Regions from separate parts of the Sutcliffiella sp. NC1 genome, predicted to be linked through region 2. Evidence: a T-box and tRNA genes for the amino acid it is inferred to sense, from the RefSeq annotation. Region 2 holds a T-box; the other holds one or more tRNA genes.

Region 1 (6,041 bases), 1.2 Mb from region 2:
ATCTCCAGGTTCGATTGGAATTTCTCCGCTACCCACACCTCATCCCCGCACTTTTCAACGTGCGTGGGTTCGGGCCTCCATTCAGTGTTACCTGAACTTCACCCTGGACATGGGTAGATCACCTGGTTTCGGGTCTACGACCACGTACTATGACGCCCTATTCAGACTCGCTTTCGCTACGGCTCCGTCTCATCAACTTAACCTTGCACGTAATCGTAACTCGCCGGTTCATTCTACAAAAGGCACGCTATCACCCATTAACGGGCTCTAACTACTTGTAGGCACACGGTTTCAGGATCTTTTCACTCCCCTTCCGGGGTGCTTTTCACCTTTCCCTCACGGTACTGGTTCACTATCGGTCACTAGGGAGTATTTAGCCTTGGGAGATGGTCCTCCCAGCTTCCGACGGGATTTCTCGTGTCCCGCCGTACTCAGGATCCACTCAAGAGAGAACGAGGTTTCAACTACAGGGTTTTTACCTTCTATGACAGACCTTTCCAGGTCGCTTCGTTTACCCCGTTCTTTTGTAACTCCGTATAGAGTGTCCTACAACCCCAAGAGGCAAGCCTCTTGGTTTGGGCTAATTCCGTTTCGCTCGCCGCTACTCAGGAAATCGCGTTTGCTTTCTCTTCCTCCGGGTACTTAGATGTTTCAGTTCCCCGGGTCTGCCTTCCATACCCTATGTATTCAGGTAAGGATACTACTCCATTACGAGCAGTGGGTTTCCCCATTCGGAAATCTCTGGATCAAAGCTTACTTACAGCTCCCCAAAGCATATCGGTGTTAGTCCCGTCCTTCATCGGCTCCTAGTGCCAAGGCATCCACCGTGCGCCCTTAATAACTTAACCATGTGCTAATTAAATTAGCGGTTTTCGATAACAGCGAATTGTTATCATTAGAAAATTACTAAGATGAACGATACTTGTGAATGTATCTTGATTACTTATATTATCTAGTTTTCAAAGAACATGGCTACTGACTTCAATCACATCGTGATTAGCTTCGTAGCTTACTTTCATGCTGCTCTTGCTGCTTAAGGAATCCATCATCGTGGATTTCACTTGCAGACGCAAGCGCAATATTAATAGAGAGAATGATCTCTCAAAACTAAACAAAACAATGAGCGTGATTTTCCTTAGAAAGGAGGTGATCCAGCCGCACCTTCCGATACGGCTACCTTGTTACGACTTCACCCCAATCATCTGTCCCACCTTAGGCGGCTGGCTCCAAAAGGTTACCCCACCGACTTCGGGTGTTACAAACTCTCGTGGTGTGACGGGCGGTGTGTACAAGGCCCGGGAACGTATTCACCGCGGCATGCTGATCCGCGATTACTAGCGATTCCGGCTTCATGTAGGCGAGTTGCAGCCTACAATCCGAACTGAGAACGGTTTTATGGGATTGGCTCGACCTCGCGGTTTTGCTGCCCTTTGTACCGTCCATTGTAGCACGTGTGTAGCCCAGGTCATAAGGGGCATGATGATTTGACGTCATCCCCACCTTCCTCCGGTTTGTCACCGGCAGTCTCCTTAGAGTGCCCAACTGAATGCTGGCAACTAAGAACAAGGGTTGCGCTCGTTGCGGGACTTAACCCAACATCTCACGACACGAGCTGACGACAACCATGCACCACCTGTCACTCTGTCCCCCGAAGGGGAACACTCTATCTCTAGAGGTGGCAGAGGATGTCAAGACCTGGTAAGGTTCTTCGCGTTGCTTCGAATTAAACCACATGCTCCACCGCTTGTGCGGGCCCCCGTCAATTCCTTTGAGTTTCAGTCTTGCGACCGTACTCCCCAGGCGGAGTGCTTAATGCGTTAGCTGCAGCACTAAAGGGCGGAAACCCTCTAACACTTAGCACTCATCGTTTACGGCGTGGACTACCAGGGTATCTAATCCTGTTTGCTCCCCACGCTTTCGCGCCTCAGCGTCAGTTACAGACCAGAGAGTCGCCTTCGCCACTGGTGTTCCTCCACATCTCTACGCATTTCACCGCTACACGTGGAATTCCACTCTCCTCTTCTGCACTCAAGTCTCCCAGTTTCCAATGACCCTCCACGGTTGAGCCGTGGGCTTTCACATCAGACTTAAGAAACCGCCTGCGCGCGCTTTACGCCCAATAATTCCGGACAACGCTTGCCACCTACGTATTACCGCGGCTGCTGGCACGTAGTTAGCCGTGGCTTTCTGGTTAGGTACCGTCAAGGTGCGAGCAGTTACTCTCGCACTTGTTCTTCCCTAACAACAGAGCTTTACGACCCGAAGGCCTTCATCGCTCACGCGGCGTTGCTCCATCAGACTTTCGTCCATTGTGGAAGATTCCCTACTGCTGCCTCCCGTAGGAGTCTGGGCCGTGTCTCAGTCCCAGTGTGGCCGATCACCCTCTCAGGTCGGCTACGCATCGTTGCCTTGGTGAGCCGTTACCTCACCAACTAGCTAATGCGCCGCGGGCCCATCTGTAAGTGTTAGCCGAAACCAACTTTCAATATAGTACCAGGAGGTACTATATATTATCCGGTATTAGCTCCGGTTTCCCGAAGTTATCCCAGTCTTACAGGCAGGTTGCCCACGTGTTACTCACCCGTCCGCCGCTAACTTCTTTAAAGCAAGCTTTAAAGATGTTCGCTCGACTTGCATGTATTAGGCACGCCGCCAGCGTTCGTCCTGAGCCAGGATCAAACTCTCCGTAGAGTATTTGATTGCTCAAAATGTTTGCTGACACTATCGTCAATTTATTGTTTGGTCGATTCATAAAAAACCGACTTACACGCTATTGTTTTGTTTAGTTTTCAAAGAACATTTTGGTGGAGCCTAGCGGGATCGAACCGCTGACCTCCTGCGTGCAAGGCAGGCGCTCTCCCAGCTGAGCTAAGGCCCCATAAGTTAATTCATTTAAATTATAATCTGGTCGGGAAGACAGGATTTGAACCTGCGACCCCTTGGTCCCAAACCAAGTGCTCTACCAAGCTGAGCTACTTCCCGTGAATGGCGCGCCCGAGAGGACTCGAACCCCTAACCTTTTGATCCGTAGTCAAACGCTCTATCCAATTGAGCTACGGGCGCTATTCTTCTTTTTAAAAATGGTGCCGAGGACCGGAATCGAACCGGTACGGTAGTCACCTACCGCAGGATTTTAAGTCCTGTGCGTCTGCCAGTTCCGCCACCCCGGCAACTTTTCGTGGAGCGGAAGACGGGATTCGAACCCGCGACCCCCACCTTGGCAAGGTGGTGTTCTACCACTGAACTACTTCCGCTAATATTTACTTATGCGGGTGAAGGGACTCGAACCCCCACGTCAAAGACACTAGATCCTAAGTCTAGCGCGTCTGCCAATTCCGCCACACCCGCGTAGATGGTGTGCCATGAAGGACTCGAACCTTCGACCCTCTGATTAAAAGTCAGATGCTCTACCGACTGAGCTAATGGCACTTAATTATTATTCTGCCTAAATCTTAATACTACTGTAAGAATAATGCTATTCGAAGAAGTATTTGCTTTAGACGTCCATGCCTCAGGATGTCACTTCAAGTAGCAGCTCGGCATGTACGCTGAAGCTAATGCTTCGTAGCTTATTCCGACGTGCTCTACCGACTGAGCTAATGGCACTAGCTAATGGCACTAAAGATGGTGCCGGCGATAGGAGTCGAACCCACGACCTACTGATTACAAGTCAGTTGCTCTACCAACTGAGCTACACCGGCATATATAACTTAAATGATTAATAGTTATGGTGGAGGATGACGGGATCGAACCGCCGACCCCCTGCTTGTAAGGCAGGTGCTCTCCCAGCTGAGCTAATCCTCCGTTATAACAGCCTGGCAACGTCCTACTCTCGCAGGGGGACAGCCCCCAACTACCATCGGCGCTGAAGAGCTTAACTTCCGTGTTCGGTATGGGAACGGGTGTGACCTCTTCGCCATCATTACCAGACTATTTGATTGACAAGAATAATTATATTCACTTTTCATAAAAAATCAAGTGTTTTTTTATTCTTTCAAAACTAGATAATATATTTTCATCAAGATCATTCGTATCGTTCATTTAAATTGGTTAAGTCCTCGATCGATTAGTATTCGTCTGCTACACGTGTCGCCACGCTTCCACCTCGAACCTATCAACCTGATCATCTTTCAGGGATCTTACTAGCTTGCGCTAAAGGAAATCTCATCTTGAGGGGGGCTTCATGCTTAGATGCTTTCAGCACTTATCCCGTCCGCACGTAGCTACCCAGCTATGCCTTTGGCAAGACAACTGGTACACCAGCGGTGCGTCCATCCCGGTCCTCTCGTACTAAGGACAGCTCCTCTCAAATTTCCTACGCCCACGACGGATAGGGACCGAACTGTCTCACGACGTTCTGAACCCAGCTCGCGTACCGCTTTAATGGGCGAACAGCCCAACCCTTGGGACCGACTACAGCCCCAGGATGCGATGAGCCGACATCGAGGTGCCAAACCTCCCCGTCGATGTGGACTCTTGGGGGAGATAAGCCTGTTATCCCCGGGGTAGCTTTTATCCGTTGAGCGATGGCCCTTCCATGCGGAACCACCGGATCACTAAGCCCGACTTTCGTCCCTGCTCGACTTGTAGGTCTCGCAGTCAAGCTCCCTTGTGCCTTTACACTCTACGAATGATTTCCAACCATTCTGAGGGAACCTTTGGGCGCCTCCGTTACTCTTTAGGAGGCGACCGCCCCAGTCAAACTGCCCACCTGACACTGTCTCCCGAGCCGATAAGGCTCGCGGGTTAGAATTTCAATACAGCCAGGGTAGTATCCCACCGACGCCTCCACCGAAGCTAGCGCTCCGGCTTCTCAGGCTCCTACCTATCCTGTACAAGCTGTACCAAAATTCAATATCAGGCTACAGTAAAGCTCCACGGGGTCTTTCCGTCCTGTCGCGGGTAACCTGCATCTTCACAGGTACTATAATTTCACCGAGTCTCTGGTTGAGACAGTGCCCAGATCGTTACGCCTTTCGTGCGGGTCGGAACTTACCCGACAAGGAATTTCGCTACCTTAGGACCGTTATAGTTACGGCCGCCGTTTACTGGGGCTTCGGTTCAAAGCTTCGCGCCGAGGCGCTAACCTTTCCCCTTAACCTTCCAGCACCGGGCAGGCGTCAGCCCCTATACTTCGCCTTACGGCTTCGCAGAGACCTGTGTTTTTGCTAAACAGTCGCCTGGGCCTATTCACTGCGGCTCTCTCGGGCTTTAACACCCTAACAGAGCACCCCTTCTCCCGAAGTTACGGGGTCATTTTGCCGAGTTCCTTAACCAGAGTTCTCTCGCTCACCTTAGGATTCTCTCCTCGCCTACCTGTGTCGGTTTGCGGTACGGGCACCATATTCCTCGCTAGAAGCTTTTCTTGGCAGTGTGGAATCAGGAACTTCGGTACTATATTTCCCTCGCCATCACAGCTCAGCCTTTAGGATAAGCGGATTTGCCTACTTATCCAGCCTAACTGCTTGGACGCACATATCCAACAGTGCGCTTACCCTATCCTCCTGCGTCCCTCCATCGCTCAAACGGAATGAGGTGGTACAGGAATATCAACCTGTTATCCATCGCCTACGCCTTTCGGCCTCGGCTTAGGTCCCGACTAACCCTGAGCGGACGAGCCTTCCTCAGGAAACCTTAGGCATTCGGTGGAAGGGATTCTCACCCTTCTTTCGCTACTCATACCGGCATTCTCACTTCTAAGCGCTCCACCAGTCCTTACGGTCTAGCTTCAACGCCCTTAGAACGCTCTCCTACCACTGTTCGTAAGAACAGTCCGCAGCTTCGGTGATACGTTTAGCCCCGGTACATTTTCGGCGCAGAGTCACTCGACCAGTGAGCTATTACGCACTCTTTAAATGGTGGCTGCTTCTAAGCCAACATCCTGGTTGTCTAAGCAACTCCACATCCTTTTCCACTTAACGTATACTTTGGGACCTTAGCTGGCGGTCTGGGCTGTTTCCCTCTTGACTACGGATCTTATCACTCGCAGTCTGACTCCTGAGAAACAAGTCTTTGGCATTCGGAGTTTGACTGAATTCGGT
Region 2 (6,041 bases):
TTTTGCAATGTATGGGCTTTAAATAGAAAAAGGAGTAGTTTTGTTTACATGCCTCTTTTCGAGTCAACTGCTGGACTAGCTTTTGCCAGCAAGGTCAACTTTTGTGCCAATTGAACACTCTTTTTGCGCCAACCGATTTCAAAATTAGCTGGTACTAAGCAATTTCTCTACATAAAAACAGAACAAGTGGGAAACAACGACTCGTTTTCCCACTTGCTTTAAAGACTTTTCTTTTTCTATATTATGCAGCTGCTGCCTGCGCTTTATCCAGCTTCAAGGGATCGCAACACGAGGGCACGAAGGTCAATTAAGCGACCTTCTATCAGACTTTTCCTTGTGCTTGTCACCGCTGAGCGAGCCATTCTGCTTTTTTAGTTCGCTACGATGTTCACTAATTTTCCAGGTACTGCAATTACTTTTCGAACAGTTTTCCCTTCAAGTTGAGTACTAATTATTTCATCTGAAAGTGCGATTTCCTCCATCGTTTCTCGAGAAGCGTCAGCTGGTACATTCAGTTTTGCTTTTAGCTTACCGTTAATTTGAACGACGATTTCTACTTCATCTTCAACTAACTTTGACTCATCGAAAGTTGGCCAAGCAGCATACGTAATCGTTCCTTCATTGCCTAGCTTTTCCCAAAGCTCTTCTGAAATATGAGGACATATCGGCGATAGAAGTTTAACGAAGCCTTCTACGTATTCTTTCGGAATACTATCTACTTTATATGCTTCGTTCATGAAAACCATCATTTGTGAAATAGCTGTATTGAAACGAAGTCCTTCAAAGTCTTCTGTCACTTTTTTCACTGTCGCATGGTATACCTTTTCTAACGAGTCTTCCTCTGTATGTTCAACAATTTTATGACTAAGCTTACCGTTATCATCAATAAATAGTCTCCATATACGATCAAGGAAACGGCGTGATCCGTCTAATCCATTTGTAGACCAAGCGATAGATGCGTCTAATGGTCCCATAAACATTTCATATAGACGTAGGGTATCTGCGCCATGACTTTCAATAATATCGTCAGGATTTACAACGTTTCCTTTTGATTTACTCATTTTCTCGTTATTTTCTCCTAAGATCATTCCTTGGTTGAATAACTTTTGGAACGGCTCTTTCGTTGGAACTACACCGATATCGTATAAAAACTTGTGCCAGAAACGAGCATATAGTAAGTGAAGTACTGCGTGCTCTGCTCCTCCAATATAAATATCGACAGGTAACCAATGCTTTAGTTTTTCCGGATCTGCTAATTGTTCATTGTTGTTCGGATCAATATATCGTAAATAGTACCAGCAGCTTCCGCCCCATTGAGGCATTGTGTTCGTTTCACGACGGCCTTTTTTACCTGTAACTGGATCAACAACATTCACCCAATCTTCAATAGCTGCTAGTGGAGATTCCCCCGTACCAGAAGGACGAATTTCCGTCGTTTTCGGTAGTACTAGCGGTAATTCTTCCTCAGGAACAGCTGTCATTGTACCATCTTCCCAATGAATAATTGGAATCGGCTCACCCCAATAACGTTGACGACTAAATAACCAATCACGCAGGCGGTAGGAAACTTTCTTTTCCCCTTTACCGTTTGCTTCTAACCATTCAATCATGTTAGAAATCGCTTCTTCTTTCCCTAATCCATTTAAGAAATCAGAATTCACATGATCTCCATCACCAGTATAAGCCTCTTTCGTTACGTCTCCACCTGCAACTACTTCGATTATTGGAAGCTCAAATTTTGTTGCAAATTCGTAATCACGCTCATCGTGGGCTGGTACTGCCATAATCGCACCTGTACCATATGAAATTAAAACATAGTCAGCAATCCAAATCGGTAACTTCTCTCCGTTTGCTGGGTTTACTGCATATGCTCCCGTGAATACACCTGATTTTTCTTTAGAAAGTTCAGTGCGCTCTAAATCGCTTTTGCTTTGGACACTTTTGATATAAGCTTCTACTGCTTCTTTTTGCTCAGATGTTGTAATTTTTTCAACTAAAGAGTGCTCTGGAGCTAATACAGCATACGTTGCACCGAATAGTGTATCCGGTCTAGTTGTAAATACTGTAAACTGTTCATCGTAACCATCAATAGAAAAATGAACGTTCGCTCCTTCTGAACGACCAATCCAGTTACGTTGCATATCTTTTAAACTTTCTGGCCAGTCTAGTTCTTCTAAATCTTCTAATAGACGGTCAGCGTATTCCGTAATTCTTAAAATCCATTGTCTCATTGGACGACGCTCTACCGGGTGACCGCCACGCTCAGATTTCCCATCAATTACTTCCTCGTTTGCAAGAACTGTACCTAATGCTGGACACCAGTTAACAGGTACTTCATCTACGTAAGCTAATCCTTTTTCATATAGCTTAAGGAAAATCCATTGTGTCCATTTGTAAAAGTTTGGATCTGTTGTATTAACTTCGCGATCCCAATCGTAAGAGAATCCTAGCTCTTTAATTTGTCTTCTAAACGTATTAATATTTTGCTCCGTAAATTCAGCAGGGTCGTTACCGGTATCAAGTGCATACTGCTCTGCTGGTAAACCGAACGCATCCCACCCCATTGGATGTAGAACGTTGTAACCTTGCATGCGCTTCATACGAGAAAGAATATCTGTTGCTGTATATCCTTCTGGATGGCCTACGTGTAATCCAGCTCCTGATGGATATGGAAACATGTCTAATGCGTAAAACTTTTCTTTTGAATAATCTTCTGTTGTTTTAAACGTTTTATTTTCTTCCCAATAATGCTGCCACTTTTTTTCTATGTCTTGATGTTGAAATGACATTTTACATTCCTCCTATTAGTGAACTTATCGGTGTGTTTGCGTCCGTAAAAATCTTAAGAGTTTTACGGACGGTTACACCGGGATAAAAAAAAATAAAAAACCTCTCATCCCTAAAAGGGACGAGAGGTATTATGTATATACACTTCCCGCGGTACCACCCACATTAACATAGAATGTATCTATGCTCGCTCAAATCCTTAACGCGGACGATACGGCAAAGCATTACTTCCTGTAAGTAGGTTTCACACTTGCTACTCCAAGGCGAGTTCATGAACGCTCGTTGTTGACTTCCACCACCCGTCAACTCTCTATGCTCGTTTTCGTCCACTACTATTCCTTTTCAACGTAATATTTAAAGTTTGAGTTTAATTTGTATTGTATAGAATATTACATAAAACTGCAACACTTTCTTCGACAATTAATTAAATTGCCTAAAAATATAGTTCCCACTTATGGCTGCCTTTATCCCTTTTCTGGATAAATTGCGTATATTCTTTGTTCTGCACCAAATCTAGTAACCGTTTTTTCGTGATTCATTCCTAACTTTTCTAGCAAATAGCATGATGCTTCATTTGCAGTTTGTGTTTCCGCTACTAGTCTAGGAAGCTTTAAATTTTCGAAGGCAAAGGTAATCATTTCTTTTACTACTTCACAGGCATAACCTTTTCCCCATTGTCGAGGTGAAAGTAGGTATGAAACTTCTGTATCTATTCCATTATGATGCCGATCAAGTGTTATTAATCCAATAAATTGCTCCGTCTTTTTCTCTTTAACTACCCACGTATGTGTAGCTTTTTGTACCATGCATGGAAATATGCGATCGAATTTCTCTTCTTTAATAGCTCCACCTAAATATTTTCTAACTTTATTATTCGTATAAAGTGACTTAACATCATAATAATCATCTAAAGTAATCAAAGTAAAATAGCACCGTTTTGTCTCCACTAGTCTTTCTCCCCATATATTTAAAGAAATAAATAGCGGTGGCTCATAAAGAACCACCGCCCATCTTCATTGTACCGTATAACCACCATCAATAACAGCCGCTTGACCTGTAATCCCTTTAGCTGCATCACTACATAGGAACATGGCATAATCCGCAATTTCCTGAACAGTAAGTAATCTTCTTTGAGGAACTAACGGATAAATGACTTCCTCTAGTACTTTCTCTAGTTCTACATTTCTAGTTGTCGCTAAATCTTTTAATTGATTCCGAACTAAAGGCGTATCAACATACCCTGGACATAATGCATTAACAGTTATCCCATGCGCAGCTCCTTCTAGTGCAGCAACTTTTGTCAAACCAATAACTCCATGTTTTGCACTATTATAGGCTGCTTTACCCGCAAATCCTACTAATCCATTTATAGAAGCCATATTAATAATTCTACCAAACTGTTGTTTTTTCATTGTAGGAAATACATGTTTAATTGCCATAAATGGTGCAATTAACATTACTTTCGTTAATAACTCAAACTTTTCTGTTGGGAATTCTTCAAGCATAGCCACATGCTGTAATCCTGCATTATTAATAAATATATCAATTCTCCCAAATTGTTGAACAGTGCCCTCAATAACTTGAATAATTTCTTCTTCTTTCGTAACATCACAACGAAAGCTAGTTGTAATTAATCCTTTTTCATTTAATGATTCACTAGCTTCTCTTACACGCTGTTCATTCATATCTGTTAAAACTACCTTTGCTCCATTTTCCGCAAAGTGTTTACCGATTTCAAATCCTATTCCTTGTGCGCCTCCTGTTATTACGACAACTTTATTTTCTACCACTAGATGCACCTCTTTCTTAAATCCCTAAACCTAACGAGAATAATACAATTGCCATCGCTAATCCAATTAATGGTACGATTACAGTTACTGCGGCGACTGGCCCATATGCTGCTTGGTGTGTCTCCCCACAAATAGCACGGACCGTTGTAACGACGTATCCGTTATGTGGTAAAGAATCAAGAGCCCCCGAAGAAATCGCAACAGTTCTGTGAAGTGCTTCTGCATTTACACCCATATCTAAATAATGTGGAGCTAAAATCGGTAATGCAATTGCTTGCCCACCCGAAGCAGAACCAGTCATACCGGCAATTACACTTACTGCGATGGCTCCACCAATTAACGGACTACCAGGTATACTAGTCATTGCATTAACAGCCACTTCAAAGGCAGGAACTTTTTGAGCTACCCCACCAAATCCAACAACAGCTGCAGTATTACCAATTGCGATTAATGCTCCCATCGTTCCAGCAGAAACTGCATCCCAAAACGACTTAAAATATTTTCTTCCAAGTATATAAGTAGAAACTACTCCACCAGTTAACGCAATAATAAGTGCTGATTGCTTTAAGTCATCATGGAATATAAATGAAATTATTAATACTACACCTAACGGAATCATACTAACAAACGGGTTTGGCAGTGCTCTCTCTTTATCCATCACAGGATCACTTTCACGTGATTCAAATTTCTCCCCGCGAGAAATTGCCTTTGTTATCATTCGTTTTAACCACCAGTAACCGAAAATCATCATAAATACAGCAACAATTAAACTAACTTCCCATCCTGCATATGGGCTTGTGTTTAAATGTTCAATCGGAATCCAGTTTTGAATTTCTGGAGAACCAGCCGATGTCATCGTAAACGTAACCGAACCAAACGCTAACGCTGCTGGTATAAATCTTCTTGGTAAATTTGCTTGTTTAAATAGACTAATAGCCATCGGGTAAACGGAAAACGCAACAACGAATAAACTTACTCCTCCGTACGTTAAAATAGCACATGCAGCAACAATCGCTAATACCGCATATTTCATCCCTAATTTTTCAACCACAAATTTGGATACACTATCTGCTGCTCCACTATCTTCCATTACTTTTCCGAAAATCGCACCTAATAAGAACATTAAGTACCATGACGTTACAAACCCTGAAAATCCACCCATGTAACTTCCAACAAAGTTCGCTTCCCCTTCTCCTGCCAACTGTGGAAACAGTGGCATACCACTGGTTAGAGCTACTACTAATGCTGAAATAGGACCAACTACTAACAGGTTCATTCCTCGCATCGTTAAAATAATTAGTAGTGCCAAACCTCCAATCAAACCAATCATACTTAACATTCCAAATCCCCCTTTGTGTTAACGCTTTCAAAAATATTCATTTCTATATATGCAAAATGCGTGCCAACTTTAAGAAGGTTCATTTGTTCATAAAATTGACACTTTTACGTTTTTATTTTTCCGAA

The links. A T-box is a leader RNA that pairs with one kind of tRNA and senses whether it is charged. The one in region 2 lies ahead of leuS (leucine--tRNA ligase), so its partner is inferred to be a tRNA-Leu.
Region 1: it encodes a tRNA-Leu, which carries the amino acid that the T-box ahead of leuS (leucine--tRNA ligase) is inferred to sense. The anticodon was not compared.

What each region holds. Positions count from the first base shown of each region.
Region 1 is NZ_CP115153.1:98,165-104,205, reverse strand. It holds rRNA gene O1A01_RS00545 (23S ribosomal RNA) at 1-848, opposite strand, end outside; rRNA gene O1A01_RS00540 (16S ribosomal RNA) at 1,140-2,691, opposite strand; tRNA gene O1A01_RS00535 (tRNA-Ala) at 2,803-2,878, opposite strand; tRNA gene O1A01_RS00530 (tRNA-Pro) at 2,906-2,982, opposite strand; tRNA gene O1A01_RS00525 (tRNA-Arg) at 2,987-3,063, opposite strand; tRNA gene O1A01_RS00520 (tRNA-Leu) at 3,082-3,170, opposite strand; tRNA gene O1A01_RS00515 (tRNA-Gly) at 3,180-3,254, opposite strand; tRNA gene O1A01_RS00510 (tRNA-Leu) at 3,268-3,348, opposite strand; tRNA gene O1A01_RS00505 (tRNA-Lys) at 3,354-3,429, opposite strand; tRNA gene O1A01_RS00500 (tRNA-Thr) at 3,626-3,701, opposite strand; tRNA gene O1A01_RS00495 (tRNA-Val) at 3,729-3,804, opposite strand; rRNA gene rrf (5S ribosomal RNA) at 3,814-3,930, opposite strand; rRNA gene O1A01_RS00485 (23S ribosomal RNA) at 4,047-6,041, opposite strand, start outside.
Region 2 is NZ_CP115153.1:3,869,841-3,875,881, forward strand. It holds gene leuS (leucine--tRNA ligase) at 372-2,789, opposite strand; T-box leader at 2,902-3,142, opposite strand; gene O1A01_RS20115 (GNAT family N-acetyltransferase) at 3,252-3,734, opposite strand; gene O1A01_RS20120 (3-hydroxybutyrate dehydrogenase) at 3,801-4,577, opposite strand; gene O1A01_RS20125 (GntP family permease) at 4,594-5,916, opposite strand.